3 regions of the Peribacillus sp. NPDC056705 genome follow, and region 2 is predicted to be linked to each of the others. Evidence: riboswitches for the same ligand, from Rfam matches in the RefSeq annotation. Region 2 holds a riboswitch; each other region holds the start of a gene.
The links. Region 2 has a riboswitch for glycine ahead of glyA (serine hydroxymethyltransferase). Riboswitches for the same ligand answer to the same signal wherever they lie in the genome.
Positions count from the first base shown of each region.

Region 1: it holds a riboswitch for glycine, as region 2 does, so the genes downstream of both, gcvT (glycine cleavage system aminomethyltransferase GcvT) here and glyA (serine hydroxymethyltransferase) in region 2, are expected to answer to the same signal.
Region 3: it holds a riboswitch for glycine, as region 2 does, so the genes downstream of both, ACFRAK_RS03635 (amidohydrolase) here and glyA (serine hydroxymethyltransferase) in region 2, are expected to answer to the same signal.

Region 1 covers NZ_JBHTYI010000007.1:133,306-136,588, reverse strand. The annotation lists gene gcvPA (aminomethyl-transferring glycine dehydrogenase subunit GcvPA) at 1-460, opposite strand, end outside; gene gcvT (glycine cleavage system aminomethyltransferase GcvT) at 478-1,584, opposite strand; glycine riboswitch at 1,726-1,809, opposite strand; glycine riboswitch at 1,813-1,900, opposite strand; gene ACFRAK_RS11880 (DEAD/DEAH box helicase) at 2,274-3,283, shown strand, end outside.
Region 2 covers NZ_JBHTYI010000020.1:37,963-41,245, reverse strand. The annotation lists gene ACFRAK_RS19780 (amino acid permease) at 1-888, shown strand, start outside; glycine riboswitch at 1,150-1,253, shown strand; gene glyA (serine hydroxymethyltransferase) at 1,423-2,673, shown strand; gene ACFRAK_RS19770 (L-serine ammonia-lyase, iron-sulfur-dependent, subunit alpha) at 2,666-2,863, shown strand; gene gcvT (glycine cleavage system aminomethyltransferase GcvT) at 2,883-3,283, shown strand, end outside.
Region 3 covers NZ_JBHTYI010000002.1:243,020-246,302, reverse strand. The annotation lists gene ACFRAK_RS03640 (DNA translocase FtsK) at 1-523, opposite strand, end outside; gene ACFRAK_RS03635 (amidohydrolase) at 955-2,142, opposite strand; glycine riboswitch at 2,367-2,470, opposite strand; gene ACFRAK_RS03630 (DUF1444 domain-containing protein) at 2,627-3,283, opposite strand, start outside.

The DNA.
Region 1 (3,283 bases), on a different contig from region 2:
GCGTCTGGCCTGAAGCAAGCATGGCTGCTTCGGCTAGCGCCGTCCCGCCATCATACATGGAGGAGTTAGCTACATCCATTCCCGTCAATTCGCATATCATCGTTTGATATTCGAAGATCGCCTGAAGCTCACCCTGTGAAATTTCTGGCTGATACGGTGTATAAGCCGTATAAAACTCAGAACGGGATAAAACATGATCGACGATGACCGGTGCGTAATGATCATAGACACCCGCACCAAGGAAGGAAGCATAGTTTTTAAGGTCCGCATTCTTGGCAGCTAGCCTTGATAATTCTTTCATTAATGCAGGTTCCGATTTAGCAGGCTTAATATAGTATTCTCCTTGAAAACGAACGCTTTCAGGGATATCATTGAAAAGTTCTTGAGCAGAAGATACCCCTATCACTTCCAGCATTTCTTGTTTATCTTGCTCTGTCATGGGTAAATAACGATGTTTCATCTAATGACCATTCCCCTCTATTTACGTGGTTTTTTATAAAAAGGTGTTTGTATGATAACGGCTTTCAAACGCTTGGAACGGATTTCCACTTCGACTTCCGCATCCAGTACCGAAAATTCCTTATCGATAATTACCAATCCCACGTTTTTCTTCAATGTGGGTGATTGGGTACCGGTCGTGACCTCACCAATGACTTTATCACCGCTGTAGATCTTATACCCATGACGCGGAATGCCACGGTCAATCATTTCAATTCCCACAAGCTTGCGGGGAGCTCCATTCTCCTTTTGCTCAGCAAGAACGGCTTTCCCGAAAAAATCCACTTCCTTATCCACTTTCACTGCAAAACCAATACCGGCTTCTATCGGGGTGATGTCCGCTGAAAGCTCCTGCCCATACAGCGGCAGCTTCGCTTCAAAACGCAGGGTATCACGAGCACCTAAACCAATCGGCTGAACCCCCTCTTCCTTTCCGGCTTCCATAATCGCCTTCCAAAGGGCAGGACCATTTTCACTGTCACTATATATCTCAAAACCATCTTCACCAGTGTATCCAGTACGGGATACCAACGTGGAGATACCGTTAATCAGGACATTTTCCTTGAACTTGAAAAATCCAATTTCACTTAAGTCAGTATTTCCCGATAGTTTTTGTAATATCTTTTCTGCAGATGGTCCTTGAAGTGCCAGCTGTGTATAGTCACTCGATACATTCGTAATTTGGACATCTTCCGTTAAATTAGCTTGAAGCCAATTGAAATCTTTTTCTGTATTCGCTGCATTGACCACAAGCAGATAGTCGTCCTCTGCCCTTTTATACACGATAAGATCATCAACCGTGCCTCCGTTTTCATAACACATGGCGGTATATTGGGCACCGCCCTGCTGCAGCTTTGATATATCATTAGTCAGCATCTTCTGTAAAAAGGAAAGGCTTCCAGGACCCTTAACATCGACTTCCCCCATATGGGAAACATCGAATAACCCCGCTTTTGTACGTACGGCTTCATGTTCGTCCTTAATACCCGAAAATTGGACAGGAAGTTCCCAGCCGCCAAAATCGATCGTTTTACCTCCGTATTCACGATAAACCTCAAATAGTGGTGTTCTTTTTAAATTGGTCAAAAAATGACCCCCTTCAGATTTTTTTAAAAAATTGATTGGCTTCATTATCAAAAGCTTCTTGTCATTTCGCATCAGGTATATCCTGATTCATGATGTGAAAAAAGCACAAAAAAGGACAGAGAAAGCCCATTTGAGCTTTTTCTCTGTCCTGAAACCTGAAAGTTTACCTATGTAATAGGTTTTCCCCTTTGGTGGCCGTCCCAAAACGGGCGGCGCTCTCCAGAGTTGCGTCCAATAAGAGTTCTTTTGCCTGAGAGATTCACTGCTAAGTTTGCTCCTTCGGCGCTACATCCGTAGTCTCTCCCCTTATCTTCACCCGCATATGAATGTTTCGCCAATGAAAGGAAGCGAAATAGCCCCAAGCATCGGTAAAACCTTTGAGCATCATGGAATGCATTCTCTGCCAATTCTCCTAAAACTTCAGAAACCGTTTGAGTGTCTCCTTCAGTAATCTTGGATAAATTAAGAGCCTATAGCCCATACTAAGAAAACGCGAACTGCAAAATAGATGTACAAAGATTCTTTGTAGCGTTTGGAAATTGAATTTTCTAAATATACTTATATCCTACCCTAAGAAACTTATCTCTGCAATATCTTTTGAAGAGAAATATTTTTCTTACTTCACATACGAAATGTTCGGGTTTTGACCCTTTATTAAGGAAATTATGATTTAAGAGGGAGTTATTTCTATGAAAATCAATATATCCTTCAATTCTGAATGGAATGACGAGCTTCTGCAAAAAATGGAAAATGACGGTCCATGGGGAAATTGGGAGCTTTATAAGTTGGCGGTTCAAATGGAGGAAAATCTTATCATCCCTGATTTTGAAGGTTTACAGGCGCCCAAGCACCTTCCGCAGTTAACCCCGCTTCCCCATCAATTGGAAGCAGCGAAGCAAGTGGTGGAAAAGATGAATGGAAAGGCCATTTTAGCTGATGAGGTGGGGCTCGGAAAAACAATTGAAGCAGGCTTGATCCTAAAAGAGTATATGATTAGGGGCCTTGTAAAAAAAGTATTGATCCTTGTTCCAGCCTCCCTTGTCACACAATGGGCTTTTGAATTGAATACCAAGTTTCATATACCTGCAGTCGTTCAGAGAAAAAGTTATGTTTGGGAATCCTGTGATGTAGTCATTTCATCCATCGATACAGCGAAACGCGCTCCACATCGAGATATCATTTTCACTCAGGAATATGACTTCATCATTATTGATGAGGCTCATAAACTTAAAAATAATAAGACGAAGAACTATGAATTCGTCCAAAATCTGAAAAAGAAATTTTGTTTACTCCTGACAGCCACTCCGATTCAAAATAAAGTCGAGGAGATTTTTCACCTCGTTTCGTTATTGAAACCGGGCCACTTGGGAAATGCTTCGCTCTTTTCGGAAAAGTATAAAGGGAAAGGCCGCAACATCATTGAAGATGAACACCTAAAGGAACTGGTCAATACTGTCATGATTCGAAACCGGCGGGCCGATACTGGCATTGAATGGACAAAACGGCATGTGGAAACCATCACCATTGAATTTTCTCCAACGGAACAGGCATTGTATGATGCTGTTTCCAAATTCAAGCCTATTTCGGATGGATCAAAAGGAAGCGCCTTTTCGGCTCTCACCCTCCAAAGGGAAGCATGCAGCAGCAGAGAGGCGGTCTTTTATACTTTAAAGAATATGAAAGAAAAATATGATCAGCC
Region 2 (3,283 bases):
ATCGGTATTTTCATGATTATTAAAGGCTTTTCCACAGATTCAGGCGCAGCCAGTTTCACAAATCTATGGAGACACGAAGGTATGTTCCCAAATGGAATAAATGGCTTTATCCTCTCATTCCAGATGGTAGTGTTTGCGTTTGTTGGTATTGAACTTGTAGGACTTACAGCGGGTGAAACAGAAGATCCAGAGAAAGTTATCCCAAAAGCAATCAATAATATTCCTATCCGGATTATAATTTTCTACATTGGCGCACTTATTGTCATTATGAGTGTCTATCCGTGGAACGCAATCATCCCATCGGAAAGCCCATTCGTCCAAGTATTTGTGGCAGTTGGTATCGCTGCAGCTGCCGGTATCGTCAATTTTGTCGTCCTAACATCGGCCGCTTCGGCATGTAACAGCGCAATCTTCAGTACAAGCCGGATGGTATACTCACTTGCCAAAGATAAAAATGCACCTGTGCCATTTGCAAAACTTAATGCCCGTAAAGTACCTTCCAATGCATTGGCCTTTTCAACTGTCGTCATTCTAACTTCCGTTGTTTTGAACTATTTAATGCCCGAAGGAGTATTTACGTTAATTACAAGTATTTCTACAGTATGTTTCATCTTTATTTGGGGAATTACTGTCATCAGTCATTTGAAATACCGCAAAACAAGGCCAGATCTAGCGAAAATGAACAAATTTAAATTACCACTTTATCCAATTTCTAATTACTTGATCCTTGCTTTCCTAGCGTTCGTACTTGTTGTGCTTGCACTTGCGGAAGATACTCGTGTTGCCTTGTTCGTAACTCCTGTTTGGTTTCTTTTGCTGATTGCGATTTATAAGATGCGAAAAACGAAGGTAGATCAGACGAATCAGAGGAAGGTAGTGGGAAATTAAGTGGCAGTCTGCCCGCTTTAATAAGCAACCATTAAGATATATGAATGCTTATATTTTGATGAGAAAGGGATTATTTTAGAATAGTGTTGTTAACGCTTTCAAAATTGCTTGACATAATTAATCACAACTACTATTCTAAATGTACCAAATTGAATAAGCGAATGACAGTTGTGGGAGAGTGCAATGCGACACAAGCCACCGAAGGAGCAAGTTCCAAAAAGACCCTTGGAACAAATCTCTCAGGTAGATGGAACCACAACTGGACGCACCTCTGGAGAGCGCGTATAAACAAGGACGCCACCAAAGGGGAAAGGTTCTATTTAAAATGGAGCTAAACTCTCAGGTAAAAGGACAGAGAAGGGTAGAGAACGCTACGTTACCCTTTTCTGTCCTTTTTTGCGTGCAAAAAAGGTAGTAAATCATACTGTTTTTAACAGTCTTCATAGAAAAGTAGATGTAGCGGGAAAGAGATTTTAGTGTCTCGAACCGTATTAAAATTCAGAATAATCAAAAAATGATTAGGGGGAAAATGAAATGAGTTTAAAACAAAATGATTTAACCATTTTTGAAGCGATTGAGAAGGAAGGACAACGTCAACATCAAACCCTGGAATTGATTGCATCAGAAAACTTCGTTAGCCCAGATGTATTAGAGGCAATGGGAAGCGTGATGACAAATAAATATGCAGAAGGTTATCCAGGAAAGCGCTATTATGGTGGATGTGAATTTGTCGATGTGGCAGAACAAGCAGCTATTGAGCGCTTAACGAAACTTTTTGGTGCAAAATATGCAAATGTTCAGCCTCACTCAGGTGCACAAGCCAATTTCGCAGTTTTTTTCGCACTGCTGCAGCCTGGTGATAAAGTGATGGGGATGAACCTTTCACATGGTGGCCATTTAACTCATGGAAGTCCAGTCAGCGTTTCAGGAAAATGGTTTGAAGTTGTGTCCTACGGAGTTAAAGAAGATACTCAATTAATTGATTATGATGAGTTGGAAGCTATGGCAAAGAAAGAAAAACCTAAATTGATTATTGCAGGGACAAGTGCCTATCCAAGAACGATTAATTTTGCAAGATTTAAAGAAATTGCCGATCAAGTTGGTGCAAAACTTATGGTGGATATGGCTCATATAGCAGGGCTGGTAGCAACTGGTCTTCACCCGTCCCCAATCCCATATGCAGATGTTGTGACAAGTACTACTCATAAAACATTGAGAGGACCTCGCGGGGGGATCATTTTAACGAACGATGAAGAAATTATCAAAGCGATTAATAAATCCGTGTTCCCAGGAATTCAAGGCGGCCCACTCATGCACATCATTGCAGCAAAAGCGGTTGCTTTCAACGAGGCTTTACAACCAAGCTTTAAGGATTATGCGAAACAAGTCATTGAAAATGCTGCAACACTTGGCGAAACATTAAAAAATGAAGGTGCAGCCCTTGTTTCTGGTGGAACAGATAATCATATTGTCCTTTTAGATTTGCGTCCGTGGAATTTAACAGGAAAAGAAGCAGAGAAATTATTAGAAGAAGCGGGCATTACCGTTAATAAAAATACGATTCCATATGATCCAGAAAAGCCATTTGTTACGAGCGGTATCCGAATGGGAACAGCAGCTTTAACGACTCGAGGCATGAAGAAAGAAGAAATGGTGAAAATTGGTGAAGTGATTGCAACTGTTCTAAAGAGTAAAGGAAATAAAGACGTTCTTGAGAAAGCAAGAGAAACAACCAAAGGGATTTGTGATGTTTATCCGTTATTTCAACAGCCAATAACTGTGTAAGAAAAGGGTAGCTTCGATTGCATTTTCAGCGGCTGACATGTCTCTAGCTGGAATTGAAAGCCGCATTCCTTGTGATGCCATGTATAAGGTAGGAAATGATATGCCATGGACCCTTCGAGAAACGTCATTTGGAGGCCTGGCGATGAAAGAAACCGGCAAACGGATGAAAGAACATTTATTTTGCAAATAATCATAATTGGGGGTAGATCATGGGTACTGAAACAGCATTAAAGCAAACACCGCTTTTTGAAGTATATAAAAAGTACGGGGCAAAAGTTATTGATTTTGGTGGCTGGGCTCTGCCAGTTCAATTTACAAGCATATTAGAAGAGCATGAAGCTGTTCGAACAGAAGCAGGACTTTTTGATGTTTCTCATATGGGAGAAGTGCTTGTGGAAGGGAAAGATGCCGAGAGTTATATTAACTACCTTGTTACAAACGATGTGACAAAGCTTAGCATCAATCAAGCACAGTATACCGCAATGTGTTATCCAGACGGTGGAACGGTCGATGATTTATTAGTTTATAAATTAGGGAATGAAAAATATTTACTTGTCATTAATGCAGCAAACATTGAGAAAGATTACGAATGGATGAAGCAGCGTGTAAA
Region 3 (3,283 bases), on a different contig from region 2:
TTTCTAATTCATATTCGACAATTTCTTCAGGTGGGACTATTTTTTTTTCCGGACGACGGAACCCATAAATGGGTGAAGGGATTTCCGTTGGGCGGAATGGAGTATTTGACGGGACTATTTTTGAGGTTTCCTCCCTGTCGAAGCTTCTCCGTTTTGGTTCACTATCCCTTACAGGCCTTTTCGTTGTTTCTTTGGTCACATTTTTCCCCTGTTTGGGTTCATTTTCTTCCCTGTTCCTTTCCCTAGGCTTTCTTTTATTCTGCTCCCGGTCTGGAATGAGCGGAAACTTGAACTGTCCTTTTGGATATTGAAACAGGATTTTCGTATCCGGGTCTGGCGTCTGGGACATTTTTTCCACTTTTTGATTATAATCTTTTATTTCTTCTTTCTTTGACTTCGAAAGCTTTGAAAAATCCATTTTCTTTAATGTCTCTTCATCAAGCGGCTCATCTATAATAATTTCTTCGATTTCAATAATTTCCTCTGCTTGGAACCATTTTTTCATCTTATTTAGCCATTTCAAAACTATCACTCTTTCTACATCTGTAGTTATGTAACTAATTCTACCAGTTATTTTAAAAATATCGAGAAAATTTAAGCTGAATTGGGATTGGCATCTATATTTTTTATCGCATTCCTGCTAACTTAACGTAGTTCGCAGAACTCCTACCCTATTAAACCCCTTCTGGAATGAGTTTAAACCTATCAATTGCGAATTAACATTAGCCCCTAGTCTACTATTTAAATAAAACACCGCTGTTAAATCGCGTTTACAAAGAGATTAAGTTTTCATGCAGCCTTGGAAGCAGACTGGCCAATTCATTGCAACATCCTTCATGAAACCGCCGGCGGCATTCAAATACATGCCGCAACCCATAAAACACCGTTCGTTAATACCGAACGGTGTTTTGTGGGTTTCTGCGTTTTTTTTTTGCAAACAAAGATCAAAGAAGACTATTTCCATTCATAAAAACTGCATACAACCTGCGCCACTGATTTGGAGGCGATCAAAAGGGCCTCTTCATCAATATCGAATTTAGGATGGTGATTGAAATAGGCCTTCTCCACCCCTTTCGGTTTACAGCCAATGTAAAAGAAGCAGCCAGGAATCTTTTCTGCATAATACGAAAAATCTTCCGAACCTGAGAAAACCGGAAATTCCACAACATTCTTAATATCTTTGTCATTCATGCTTTCCAGGCTATTTTTCACGAATCCAGTCAGTTCAGGGTCATTATATAACGGAGGATAATCGGGCACATATGTAAGCTCGCACTGAACATCAAATTCCGTTTCTATCCCTTTAACGATCCGGTGGATTTCCTTATCGATCAGCTGCTGGGTCTCTGCCGTCATATAACGGACATCCCCTTCAATTTCTATACGATCTTTAATGACATTAAAGCTTCCCTTTCCATCGAAGGAGCCGATTGTGACTACGCCCATATCAAAAGGGTTCAAGCGGCGGCTGATTACGGTTTGTACGGCTGTCACGAAATGGGCGCCTGCCACAATGGTATCATTAGCCATATGCGGGGAGGAACCATGGCCGCCTACACCCTTTATGGCTAATTTGAAATAGGTCCGTCCAGCCATCGAATAGCCGCTGCGATACCCGACGACCCCTGCTGGATGCGAAGGGAATAAATGGATTCCGAAGACAGCGTCCAGTTCATCCAAAACCCCTGATTCCATGATGCTCTTTGCTCCACCAGGAGGTGTTTCTTCTGCATGTTGATGAATTATTTTGATCGTACCTGATAGGGAATCCTTCAGCTCAATGATGCAGTCTGCCAGTACCAATAAATAAGCGGTATGCCCATCGTGTCCGCAGGCATGCATGACACCTTCATTTTTTGAACGGAACGGAACCTCCGCTTCTTCTGTAATCGGCAGTGCATCGAAATCGGCACGGAGACCTATCGTTTTCCCTGGTTTCCCGCCTTCGATCGTCACGATGATCCCTAATCCATTTCCTGCATTCGTTTGAATCGATACATCTTTCCCGTTATAAAAATCAATGATATATTTTGCCGTTTTCTCTTCTTTGAAGGATAGCTCCGGATTCTCGTGTAAATGACGGCGGATTTGAACCATTTCCTCTTTACGGGCTTCCAGCATGTTCATTAATTTGCTTTTCACATTCACGATTATTCTCCCCCATTATTTTAAGTTGATTGGCATATTAGTAAGTTCCGTGTTCGCTGCAAACCTTTTGTATGCATAAAGCCAATTAAAAAAGGACAGAGAAGGGTTGCGCAAACCTGCCGCTCCCTTCTCTGTCCTTTCACCTGAGAATTCAACTCCATTTTGGTCGTGGAGATTTCCCAGTTGGCGGCACACTTCCTGCGCGCTGTCCAGAGTTGCGTCCAGCTGCGGTTCCATTTACCTGAGAGATTTGCTCCAAGCGATATTTTCGGAACTTGCTCCCTCGGCGGCTCAATGCTTTGCACTCTCCCACAACGTTCATACGCTCGTTCTATCGTTTTATTCTGTATTTTCAAAATATTACAATTTAATTATCACCGATAAAAAAATAAATATCAACTCTAAGAGTCATAAACTCTATTAAACTTTAAAAGGACCGATGTCAGATGCTGACACGGTCCTTTTAAAGTTTAATATATCATTGTTCACGCTTTTTGTTTTTACCCATAATGAAGATGGGCTCCAACTCATTTTCTTCGTAAAGAAATGATAGAGCCGTTATCGGAACATGCCCGCTGGCAAAGAAGCTCATCGCCATTTGAGCAAGAATATCATAGCCCGTATCATTCTTCACATCGGCAATGATGATGACATCCTGATGGGGAATGGCAACAGCCATGGTTCCCTCGACCTTGTCCTTCATTTCCCGAAGCCATGATTCATTCAGGATCCTGCTGGCATCATACCCATCATTCGTGTTCAAAAAATAAAATGCATTACCTGCAACGATATCCGACTTCATTTCAGTGGAGAGGGAACGGGCATTGAAAAGGGCAATTTCACGGATCCTGTCACCCTGCCAATTTTCCCGTTGAATCATCTTTTCATCTATAAGACGGTAGGTTTTCCCTAAATCAAGGGCATAAAAAATCCGGGTTTCAGCCGTATGCTCATCGAATAAAAATGGATTTCCTGCTTCCGATTCCATTGGAAAGGAGGTCGAGCGGATGACTGGGAAAATGAATTTCTCCTTGCCTTCCATGCTGTGTTCTCCCCCCATCACATTCAGGGCCTCTTCCACGTAATAGATAATTTCATCGATGGCCTTTTCCTGTACGTTTTCATAGTTAGCAAG